2 regions of the Mesobacillus sp. ABV4_180 genome follow, and region 2 is predicted to be linked to the other one. Evidence: a T-box and tRNA genes for the amino acid it is inferred to sense, from the RefSeq annotation. Region 2 holds a T-box; the other holds one or more tRNA genes.
What was found. The T-box of region 2 lies ahead of leuS (leucine--tRNA ligase). A T-box ahead of a tRNA ligase gene usually reads a tRNA of that ligase, here a tRNA-Leu.

Region 1 (6,157 bases), 760 kb from region 2:
AAGGGAAGACAACAGAAAAAAGGGCGATTGATGCGTTTGAAAATGACAAGGTTGATTGTATCATTTTTGGTCATTCCCACATTCCGGTGATTAAACAATTCAATGGAATCCTCCTTTTTAATCCGGGATCACCAACGGATAAAAGAAGGCAAAAGGAATATTCGTATGGTATTCTAACGATTGGAAAGGAAATTGCTGCAGAGCATGTTTTCTTTTTAGACTGAAAGAGATTCAAAGACAGGAGTGGAAATTTATCATGAAATCATTTAATGTTAACTTTCATGCTGAAGATCAGGTAGAGACAATGACAGTCCAGAAGTTAAGCGACGAAGATTATGAAAGAGCCACTGAAGGCGGAACTCGCCATTTATTCGATCTGGATACCAATATTGGCTTCTTTGTATTCTTTGATGCTGAAGATAAGGATGGCAAGGAATACTACTTAGCGCTTCAATACGAAAATGAGAGTGAAGAGCCTTCAAATTGCTATGGATTCGGGCTGAAGGATTTTTATGAGTTTTCGGCTTTGTACCTAAATGACCTTGAGTTCACTGAAGAATTGAATGAAGCAGAAGGAGAATATGGTCCTGTTCATCACTTGGCACACCTCCTTTTTCACATTGTAGAAGAAGGCAAGTCAGTAGAGGTATAAGACAAAAAGCGCAAACTAAAAAAGAGCTAATCAGCTCTTTTTTTAGTTTGCGCTTTGTTCTTCTTCAGGAAGATTTTGGAGACAATAAGCTTTGACAGCCTCAGCTTCCTCGTCTTCAAGGTCAAAATCCAATACCTTTTCTGTCTCTTGTTCGATAAAATAGTTTTGCAGGATTCTGCTTCTATTCTCCTCTACAAGAAAAATAACCTTCAAAAGCAACCCTTTTTCTGTGTACAGCTCGTCTTCTTCATCTACTTCGATATTTAAAAAATACTCATATCTGCTTCCTGAAAGAAGGCCAAATGGATCTTCTAGAAGCTCGATAGTATGTCCGGTAATTTCCATTAATGTATCATCCCTTAAATTTTGTCTTCTTTATTATATAACGAATTTAGCCACAACAATCAAGAATTTAGCCAGAAAAGGCAAAGAGTGCTTCTTAATCAACAGAAGCACTCTCAGGCATCATCCATATTGAAGCAAATAGTTTAGAAAAAAAGCTTTAAAGCCTGGTAACCAAAAAACAGGGCAAAGCCTATTAATGACAATCCGGAAATAATGGAAATCAGAGTAAGCAATCTTGTCGTCAACAGCTTGCGGAAACTGCTAGAAATAGCTGCCATCACAACATCCCAAAGAATGAGTCCTAGGATGATGCCAAAACTGTATATTACAAGCTCGCCTGTTCCGTATGATGAAGCTGTCTTGGCAAGTACTGAACCATATATACCCAGCCAAAAAAGAATTGTCAGCGGATTGGATATCGACATTAAAAATCCTGAAGCAAAAGATTTAAAGCCTGAATCTTCACCTCTCCGTTCCATAACAATTTTTCCAGAGTTGATGATCGTCTCAATCCCGGTATACATCAAAACGAAGAATCCGAACAACCAGAGAAATGATTGCATAAAAGGGGTTTCAAGAAACTTTACCACCCCAAGGTAAACAGTAAGCATATAGATGATATCAGCAGTCAATGCACCTAGCCCAAGAAGCCAGGCCTGAAAAAAACCACTCCTGATTCCCTTGTCCATTTGAGCTGCATTTACAGGACCGATTGGGGCAGCAAGCGATAATCCAAGAAATATGTAACCTAAAAATATGTGCAAAGTTATAACCTCCAATAGCCAAAGCGTTGCTTGTACTATGTCTATTCAGCTAGTTGGAGTGGTACAACCTGAATTAGGAATCCTGAAAGAAATTTTTGTTGCCTATAATAAAACAACATAGAAACACATATACTAGTAACTGTTGTTCAGTCACATATCTATCCAAAAGGGTATGCTTTGGTAAAAACAAGAAAGTGTGGTAAAATGAAATAGATATCAACTTTCGGATTATTCATTTATTATAAAAAGTTTATCTTTGCGGGCTTTTTATAATAAATGAATTTTTTTATCAATCGAACGATGGTAAAAATTATAGGAGCGTGAGGAAATGGCATTTGGCAGAAAACCACCTGAAGAAATCGTAACGGCTGAAACGAAAATATGGGTATGTACTTCTGATGATTGCAACTGCTGGGTTCGCGACAACTTTAAAAGCAGCACTGTCCCCGCTTGCCCGATTTGTCAAAGTGACATGGAACAGACAACTAAGGTTTTGGAAGTGGTCAATAACCATAGCCAGAATTTGATCGGTTAATATCAGCAGTATAAATCGGCCCGGGTGGTGTGAACCCCGGGCTTTTTTTGTGAGATGGGGAGACAATTTTTTTTGCTGAAAAAAGTTCTGCTTACTCAAAATTAGGATGGGGAATCCAAAGCAAGGTCATATATGAAGGTTCTACAAAACCCATATGCAATAGCATCCAGAGAAAAATGATAAAGAATGGTTCTTCCAAATTGACACGAAAAGGGATATTTTAATGAAACAAAAAAGGTACCTCATAGTGAGGCACCTTTTTTGTATGCGGATGAGAGGACTTGAACCTCCACGGTGTTGCCACCACTAGAACCTGAATCTAGCGCGTCTGCCGTTCCGCCACACCCGCGTATGGTTTATAAAAGAATTATAGCATATAAGATATGAAATTCAATTTTAATTTTCAGCAAAAGATTGGACATCTTTTGTTCAGTTTCAACTCCTATAAATGGGTTAGCTGCCATAACAATATGGTATTGAATTACAACAGCCTAAGGGGGATAAGGTTACATAACTAACTTTAATTTGTTTTTGGATCAAATCCTTTAGTTAAAGGAGATTTTTCAATAATTTTATGTTGTTTTTCATCAATTCTTGTATCCCAAATACTATATTTTATTCTGTTTTGTACATCCTTGTTTTCCTTTTCCAAAATGGACACCTCCATACTATATAATTGCAAATATTAAGTGAAAATATTATCAACGTTATAAAGTATTTTTTACCATTATAAAAATTAAGCGGATGCTTATCATAAAAGAGTAAAAAAATTTAAGGAGAGATATTTCATGCCTCAATTTGATGTTAATCAATTAAATCAAGCAAAAGCTAATGTAACGCTCACCCAAGATTTGTTGACAAAAGCGATTGAAAAAGCAAATTCTGATCCTACTCTCGCGCAAGAAGCAATCAAACAAGCAACAAATGAAATTTCGTCCGCTCTAAGTGCGGTAAATCAAGTCCAAAAATCAGCTCAGGCACAACAATCCGGAGAATGACGAGTTTATTTTATACGCTGTTTACCTTTGTGTAATAGTTAAGATTTTAAATCCTCCAACCATGGAGGATTTTTTATTTTCTGAAAACAACCAAAAACGTTCACGAAAATAAAAAAATGATTAAAAGTGATTGTTTATGATAGAAAATGATTGATTTCTGAAATCGATTACATTAATATAAAATTACGAATCAAATAGGAGGTAAGCCTCATGTTGACACCTGAGCGCCACCAACTCATTTTACAATTGATCAAAGAAAAGCCAATCGTTAAAATACAGGAACTTGTTGATTTGACGGAAGCATCTGAATCCACAATCCGCAGGGATTTGACCGTCCTTGAGGAAGGCAAATTCTTAAAAAGGGTGCACGGAGGTGCTGCAAGACTGAAGGGGAAGCTGCAGGAACCAAGCATGGTTGAGAAATCTTCCAAAAACCTTCATGAGAAAAAGCAGATCGCTCAATATGCTGCCAGTCTGGTTGAAGAAGGTGACAGTATTTATCTTGATGCTGGTTCTACAATTCAGGAAATGATTCCTTACCTTCCTGCAAAAGACATCGTTGTGGTTACCAATGGCTTGATGCATTTGCCTCATCTTCTTGAAAGGAATATTGAAACATATGTAATTGGGGGCTATGCGAAGCCTAAAACGAACGCAATCATTGGAAGAGGAGCGCTTTCAAGCCTTGAGCAATATCGTTTTGACAAGTGCTTTCTCGGTGTCAATGGAATCCACCCTCATTCTGGATATACAACTCCTGACCAGGAGGAAGCCATGATAAAGCAAAAAGCGGTTTCTTTATCACGAGAGAAGTATGTACTGGCTGATGACACCAAATTTTCTGAGATCACTTTCGCGAAAATTGCAGACTTGCACGAAGCAACAATCATTACAAACATTCTGGATGATGATACAAAAGGTCTATATACGAGCAAAACTTCTATAAAGGTTGTGACAACATGATATACACCCTAACACTAAATCCATCTGTAGATTACATCGTCGAAGCAGAAGAAATTACCCTGGGTGAACTAAACAGAAGTACAAAGGAAACAAAGCTGCCCGGCGGAAAAGGGATAAACGTTTCTCGAGTGCTTCGTTCAATGGGGATTGACAGCAAAGCGATCGGTTTTTTAGGAGGCTTCACAGGCAGGTACGTTGAGGAGTTCTTGAACAAAGAAGGTATTTATACTGGGTTTGTGAAGGTCGATGGGGATACAAGGATTAATATAAAACTTAAGGCGGAAACAGAAACAGAAATCAATGCCAGCGGACCTGAAGTGTCATCATTGGCATTAGGCTTATTGAAAGAGCAGATCAAGCAGCTGGGAAAGGGAGATTTCATCGTATTGGCTGGAAGCATCCCATCCAGCATGCCTGTCACGATTTACGAGGAAGTTGTCCAAATCTGTAAAGATACAGGTGCAGAAGTGATCGTGGATGCGGAAGGCAGTTTGCTTAAAGCTGTTCTCGAATATAAGCCTTTCCTGATCAAGCCGAATCACCATGAATTGAGCCAGTTATTCAATAAAGAGATTAATAATCTTGAAGATGCGGTCTTTTATGGTAAAAAACTGGTTAAGTCAGGTGCTAAAAACGTTATCGTTTCCTTAGCAGAAAAAGGTGCTGTCTTTATAAATGAAACGGCTGCATATACAGCAACTGTTCCAAATGGTGAAGTCAAGAGCTCAGTTGGAGCTGGAGATTCCATGGTTGCCGGGTTCCTTGCCCAGTACATGAAAACAGATGATTATCAAGAAGCCTTCCAATTTAGTGTTGCATCGGGAAGTGCTACAGCGTTTTCGATTGGCTTATGTACTTCCGAAAAAGTAGAACAGCTTCTGCCTGAAGTAAAGATACTAACTAAATAGATTGGGGGAGAAATAAATGAGAATCACAGAATTATTGACTAGAGAGACGATTCTTTTATCTATGAATGCAAGCTCGAAGCATGATGCAGTTGATGAGCTTGTGAACGTTCTTGACCGGGCGGGGAAAATAACAGATAGCAAGGTTTTCAAAGAAGCCATATTAAAGCGTGAAGAACAAAGTACCACTGGTGTAGGTGACGGAATTGCAATTCCCCATGCAAAAACCCCAGTGGTTAAGGAAGCAGCAATTGTATTCGGCCGCTCACAGGCTGGTGTTAATTATGAATCCTTGGACGGCCAGCCGGCTCATCTATTTTTCATGATTGCAGCACCTGAAGGAGCAAACAATACTCACCTGGAAGCACTGGCCCGCCTTTCCACCATATTGATGAAAGCAGATGCGCGCGAAAAACTTCAAGGTGCAAAGACAACTGATGAAGTCCTTGCCATCATCAATAGCTATGATAAAGATGATTCAGAAGAAAAAGCCGAGCGCGGAAATAAAAAGTTCATTGTGGCAGTCACAGCATGCCCAACAGGTATTGCCCATACTTATATGGCAGCGGATGCACTAAAAGCAAAAGCAGCGGAAATGGGCGTGGATATCAAGGTTGAAACAAATGGTTCTGGAGGGGCTAAAAATGTCCTTACTCCTGCTGATATCGAAAACGCAGAGGCTGTAATCATTGCAGCCGATACGAAAGTTGAGATGGACAGATTCGCAGGGAAGCCATTGATCGAAGTCCCTGTAGCGGATGGAATCCGCAAACCGAAGGATTTAATTGAGAAAGCGGTTAAAAAGGATGCTCCACTTTACCAGGCTACCGGAAAAACGTCAACAGAACAGAAGGAAAGCCGAGGCGGAGTATATAAGCACCTGATGAATGGTGTTTCCAATATGCTGCCATTTGTAGTAGGCGGAGGAATCTTGATCGCTATTTCATTCATGTTTGGCTATAATGCGTTCAATCCTGAAGATCCTTCCTACCACC
Region 2 (6,157 bases):
CGACGTATGCTTTTGGAAGTTCTTCGGCCTTATATGCTTCGTTCATGAAGACCATCATTTGCGAAATCGCTGTGTTGAAGCGAAGTCCTTCGTAGTCTTCCGTTACCTTTTTCACTGTCTGGTGGTAAACCTTTTCAAGGCTCTGATTGTCAGTATCCTTGATTTTCTCGCTCAAGCTGCCGTTTTCATTCATGAACAAGCGCCAGATGCGATCAAGGAAGCGGCGGGATCCGTCCAGTCCATTTGTTGACCATGCAATGGATGCTTCAAGCGGACCCATGAACATTTCATAAAGGCGAAGTGTATCAGCACCATGGCTTGCGACGATTTCATCAGGATTGACGACATTGCCTTTTGATTTACTCATTTTTTCGTTATTTTCACCAAGAATCATTCCCTGGTTGAAAAGCTTCTGGAAAGGCTCTTTCGTGTGAACGACACCCACATCAAAAAGGACCTTATGCCAGAAACGAGCGTAAAGCAAGTGAAGTACCGCGTGCTCCGCTCCTCCAATATAAATATCAACAGGAAGCCATTCTTTTAATTTTTCAGCATCGGCAAGTGCCTGTTCATTCTTCGGATCGATATAGCGAAGGTAGTACCAGCAGCTGCCTGCCCATTGAGGCATTGTATTTGTTTCCCTGCGGCCTTTTTTGCCTGTTTCAGGGTCAACGACATTCACCCACTCATCAATATTCGCAAGCGGTGATTCACCAGTGCCCGATGGCTTGATTTCCGTTGTTTTAGGAAGGACTAACGGCAACTGATCCTCAGGAACAGCTGACATTGTGCCATCTTCCCAATGAATGATTGGAATCGGCTCGCCCCAGTAGCGCTGACGGCTGAACAGCCAGTCGCGAAGGCGGTAAGTGACCTTCTTTGTGCCGATGCCTTTTTCTTCAAGCCAGGCAATCATCTTGCTGATGGCCTCTTCTTTGCCCATGCCGTTAAGGAAATCAGAGTTGATGTGATCGCCATCGCCAGTGTAAGCTTCTTCCTGGACATTTCCGCCGGCTACCACTTCCTTTATTTCCATGCCGAACTTCTTCGCAAATTCATGGTCGCGCTCATCGTGTCCAGGTACTGCCATGATGGCTCCAGTTCCGTATGATGCTAGAACGTAGTCAGCGATCCAGATTGGCATTTTTTCGCCATTCACCGGGTTGTTTGCATAAGCACCAGTGAATACACCTGTTTTATCTTTTGCAAGGTCAGTACGCTCAAGGTCGCTCTTGCTCTTAATTTCATCGATATATTTTTCAATTGCCGCACGCTGCTCAGCTGTCGTGATTGTATCAACCAGCTGGTGTTCTGGAGCAAGCACTGCGTAAGTTGCTCCGAACAATGTATCCGGACGCGTTGTGAAAACAGTAAATGTTCCATCATGCCCTTCGATGTTGAATGTGATTTCAGCACCTTCAGAACGGCCGATCCAGTTGCGCTGCATATCCTTTAAGCTTTCTGGCCAATCAAGTAAATCTAGATCCTCAAGCAAGCGGTCTGCGTATGCTGTGATTTTAAGCATCCACTGGCGCATCGGACGGCGTTCTACCGGATGCCCTCCACGCTCACTTTTCCCGTCGATTACTTCTTCATTCGCTAAAACTGTTCCAAGTGCCGGGCACCAGTTAACAGCTACTTCATCAATATACGCAAGGCCTTTTTCATATAGCTTCAAGAAAATCCATTGCGTCCACTTGTAGTAGCCAGGATCAGTCGTATTGACTTCGCGGTCCCAGTCATATGAAAAACCTAATGCTTTGATCTGGCGGCGGAACGTATTGATGTTCTGCTCAGTGAATTCAGCCGGGTCATTTCCAGTATCCAAAGCATACTGCTCTGCCGGAAGTCCGAATGCATCCCAGCCCATTGGATGAAGGACGTTGAAGCCCTGCATCCTTTTCATGCGAGAAAGGATGTCAGTCGCCGTGTATCCTTCCGGGTGGCCGACGTGAAGGCCGGCACCTGATGGATACGGGAACATATCCAGCGCGTAGAACTTCTCTTTCCCTTTATCTTCAGTCGTCTTGAACGTTTTGTTCTGTTCCCAATGGTCTTGCCATTTTTTCTCGATTTCCTGATGGTTAAAGCTCATCGTAAATGCCCTCCTGTTTTGGTTTCGATTTATTTTTGCGGATGGAATTTTCTTCGTAAAAATAAAAAACTCCCGTCCCTGTAAAAGGGACGAGAGGATATGTATGATCTCCCGCGGTACCACCCAAATTAGTGTGCAACACTCGCTTCATTCATCCTTAACGCGGAATACGGCAAACGCTACTTGTCAGTTCACGTATGCGACTCAAAGGCGAGTTCATGATGGTCCTGTCTGGCTTGCACCAACCGCCAGCTCTCTACATCAGGCTTTGCACCACTACTACTCCTTGTCGAAGTCTTTCGTTATGAATATAGGGATATTGTAATAAAATTCCCCCGCAGATGCAAGCAGGGATGGAAATAAATGATTATGGAGAGTAGTTTATGAAGATGGTGACTATTTTGTGTAGGAATTTCACCTTGTTTTCGGACACAATTTTGGAAAAAATCGCTGAGAATTTACAGTTCGCGAATAAACCATAGAAATTTGCGAATAAAATTCCTTTTTTGCGAATAAACCATTCGAATTTGCGAATAAATTTATTAATTTGCGAATAAAATAATCTTTTTAACCATGAAAGAATTTGTTCACAGTTTTCTATTATAAAAAGAGGTAAAATTTGAAGTAAATAATACTCTTTTGGTAAACTTTGTTGTTTTCTCAAGCAAAAGTTTATCAAAACGAAAACAAAATAGGAGTGATAAACTTGATTTTAAAAAAGAGAACAATACCAATGAAAATCCTAATTTATGAAGCCGTTGTGAGAAGGATCCCAATCAACCATCCCCGCAAAACAGAATTTCAGAAAAAACTGATGAAATTGAAGGCGGGGTACAAGGGAGAAATTGATCTGGATTATTACCTTTCACAACTTCCAGATAAGGATTATATTCTCATTCAGAGTTTGAGACTTCCTCATTTAGAAACCTTCTTTCAAATCGATACCCTACTCCTTTACCCATCATTTTTCATTAATTTCGAATCCAAAAATTACGCCGGTGAGATTAACATAGATACAACATTCGATCAATTGATACGAAATATCGATGGCAGACAAGATTCATATGGAAATCCTATTTTACAAGCAAAAATTCAAACTTCAAATTTAACTACCTGGTTAATAAACCATTCCTTCTCCTTCCCGCCTATTGAATATTTCGTTACGATCAGCAGTTCACAAACAATCATTAAAAACTCAAACAGGACCCCTGAAGTATCCTATAGAGTTTGTCGGACCGCCCGTTCACTCTATAAGATTGAGGATATGAAAATAAAGTACAAATCTGAAACTCTCACGATGAAGGATCTTAAGAAGATTGCGCATAAATTAATAAAATCTCATCAGCCATTAATCATTGATCCAAAAACATTGAATCTTCCTCTTAGTGAAATGAAGAAAGGGATTCAATGCCCGAATTGCCATGATTTTGGAATGAAAAGGATTCATGGGAATTGGCTTTGCTCATCCTGCAGCCATATTTCAAAAACTGCCCATATTTTCACAATTAAAGATTATTTTCTACTGCACGGTTTTTCCATTAGCAACAAACAGCTTCGTGAATATTTAGAAATTGACTCGATTGATCTTGCTACTCATATATTGAATTCGCTCAACCTTATCCCGTCTGGTTCAAAGAAAAACAAAACGTATTCCCCTCCAAAAGATTTTTTCAGCTGACAAAATATATGTAGTACTATTATTTAAAAAGGAAAAGAGGCGGTACGATGAAGGTGGCTCTTTTTGCGACTTGTTTGGTGGATCTGTTCCAGAGCAATGCGGGGAAGGCGACGGTGAAGCTTCTGGAGCGGCTTGGCTGTGAGATTGATTTCCCGGAATCGCAGGTTTGCTGCGGCCAGCCTGCCTACAACAGCGGTTATGTGAAGGAATCGAAGGCGGCGATGAAATCGATGATCGACACGTTCGCCGAAGCGGAATACGTTGTATCTCCTTCCGGTTCCTGCATTGCCATGTTTCATGAGTATCCACATGTTTTCAAAGGTGACCCGGTTTGGGAATTGAAAGCTAGGAATCTGGCAGCTAAATCCTATGAACTGACGCAATTCATCGTGGATGTATTGAAAATCGAAGATGTGTGCGCGAGGTTCGAGGGCAAGGTTACCTACCATACTTCTTGCCATATGACGAGACTGCTCGGTGTAAAAAAGGCTCCTATGATTCTATTAAGCAATGTGAAGGGACTGGAATTCACCGAGCTCCCATCCAAGGAGCAATGCTGCGGTTTCGGCGGGGCTTTTTCGGTAAAAATGGCGCAAATCTCGGAACAGATGGTGGATGAAAAAGTCATGCATATCGAAGAAACTGGAGCTGACTATTTGATTGGTGCAGACGCCGGGTGCCTGATGAACATCGGCGGACGAATCGAGCGAAAAGGCAAGCCAGTCAAGGTGCTGCATATCGCAGAAGTGCTGAATAGCCGTTAAGTCCGGGCATATCGCAGAAGTGCTGAATTGCCGTTAAGTTCGGGATATTCCAGAGCTGCAGAACAGCATATAGTTTGAGAGAAGGAGGGCCAATCTTATGCCAATGAAAATCGGGACACATGATTTCAAGGATCGTGTCGGAAATGGCATCAATGACTCATTCATGAGAGGTGCTGTTGCCGGAGCCCAGGAAAGGATGGGAACCAGGAGACAGGACGCCGCCGATGAACTGGGAAACTGGGAAGAATGGCGGAACCATGGAGAGGAAATCCGCCAGCATGTTCTTGAAAATCTGGACTTTTAACTTGAACAGCTTAGCGAGAACGTAGCAAAACGCGGCGGCCATGTTTTCTTCGCCCAGACAGCTGAACAGGCTAATGACTATATAAAAGATGTCGCCGCAAAAAAGAACGCAAAAAAAATCGTCAAAGCAAAGTCGATGGTTACGGAAGAAATCAGCCTCAACTCTGCCCTTGAACAAGCAGGCTGTACAGTGATTGAGACGGACCTAGGAGAGTATATTCTCCAGGTCGATGACCATGACCCGCCATCACATATCGTCGTACCGGCTTTACATAAAAACAAGGAGCAAATCCGGGATGTTTTTTCCAAAAAACTTGGCTATCAAAATACCGAAAAGCCTGAAGAACTGGCCTGGCATGCCCGGAAAATGCTGCGTCAGGAATATTTGACAGCGGATATCGGCATCACTGGCTGCAATTTCGCTGTAGCGGAAACAGGATCATTCGCACTTGTGACAAATGAGGGAAATGCCGACCTTGTAACGGCCCTGCCGAAAACACAAATCACGGTGATGGGAATGGAGCGTCTCGTGCCAACATTCGAAGAACTCGAGGTTCTTGTAAGCCTGTTGACGAGAAGTGCCGTTGGCCAGAAGCTGACGAGCTATATTACGGTACTTACTGGCCCGCGTGAAGAGCTGGACACTGATGGACCAGAAGAATTCCATCTTGTGATCGTGGATAATGGCCGATCAAGAATACTCGGCACCGAGTTCCAGCCAATCCTCCAATGCATCCGCTGTGCGGCCTGCATCAATGTTTGCCCAGTTTACCGGCATGTTGGCGGCCATTCATATGGTTCCATCTATTCCGGCCCGATTGGTGCTGTATTATCCCCGCTTCTCGGCGGGTACGATGAATACAAGGAGCTGCCATATGCATCTACATTGTGCGGAGCCTGTACAGAAGTCTGTCCCGTAAAAATACCGCTTCATCAGCTATTGCACAAGCATCGCCAGGTCATCGTCGAACAGGAAGGCAAAGCGCCGATCTCAGAAAAAATCGCGATGAAGGCATTCGGACTCGGGGCAGCTTCCCCTATGCTTTACAAGTTCGGCTCCAAAGCAGCACCTGCAGCGATGAATCCTTTTACAGCCGGCGATAAAATTTCAAATGGGCCCGGACCATTAAAGGCCTGGACGGAAATCAGGGAATTCCCGGCTCCAAACAAAGAAAGATTCAGAGACTGGTTCAAAGACAGGGAAAAAGGGGGCAGCGAATCATGACAGGGACTATCCAAAACCGTGAGGCATTCCTTGACAAAATTGCCAACTCACTTGGCAGGAGCAGACGCACAACCGAAGTAAAAGTCCCTGAT

Region 1: it encodes a tRNA-Leu, which carries the amino acid that the T-box ahead of leuS (leucine--tRNA ligase) is inferred to sense. The anticodon was not compared.

The regions. Positions count from the first base shown of each region.
Region 1 is NZ_JBSWTJ010000001.1:1,986,457-1,992,613, forward strand. It holds gene ACXAEA_RS10085 (metallophosphoesterase family protein) at 1-224, shown strand, start outside; gene ACXAEA_RS10090 (cytosolic protein) at 257-652, shown strand; gene ACXAEA_RS10095 (DUF6509 family protein) at 695-997, opposite strand; gene ACXAEA_RS10100 (LysE family transporter) at 1,141-1,761, opposite strand; gene ACXAEA_RS10105 (cold-shock protein) at 2,090-2,296, shown strand; tRNA gene ACXAEA_RS10110 (tRNA-Leu) at 2,563-2,645, opposite strand; gene ACXAEA_RS10115 (hypothetical protein) at 2,817-2,948, opposite strand; gene ACXAEA_RS10120 (hypothetical protein) at 3,085-3,294, shown strand; gene ACXAEA_RS10125 (DeoR/GlpR family DNA-binding transcription regulator) at 3,505-4,257, shown strand; gene pfkB (1-phosphofructokinase) at 4,254-5,165, shown strand; gene ACXAEA_RS10135 (PTS fructose transporter subunit IIABC) at 5,182-6,157, shown strand, end outside.
Region 2 is NZ_JBSWTJ010000001.1:1,226,288-1,232,444, reverse strand. It holds gene leuS (leucine--tRNA ligase) at 1-2,095, opposite strand, end outside; T-box leader at 2,178-2,397, opposite strand; gene ACXAEA_RS06160 (nuclease-related domain-containing protein) at 2,829-3,773, shown strand; gene ACXAEA_RS06155 ((Fe-S)-binding protein) at 3,821-4,537, shown strand; partial or broken gene ACXAEA_RS06150 (LutB/LldF family L-lactate oxidation iron-sulfur protein) at 4,635-6,065, shown strand; gene ACXAEA_RS06145 (LutC/YkgG family protein) at 6,062-6,157, shown strand, end outside.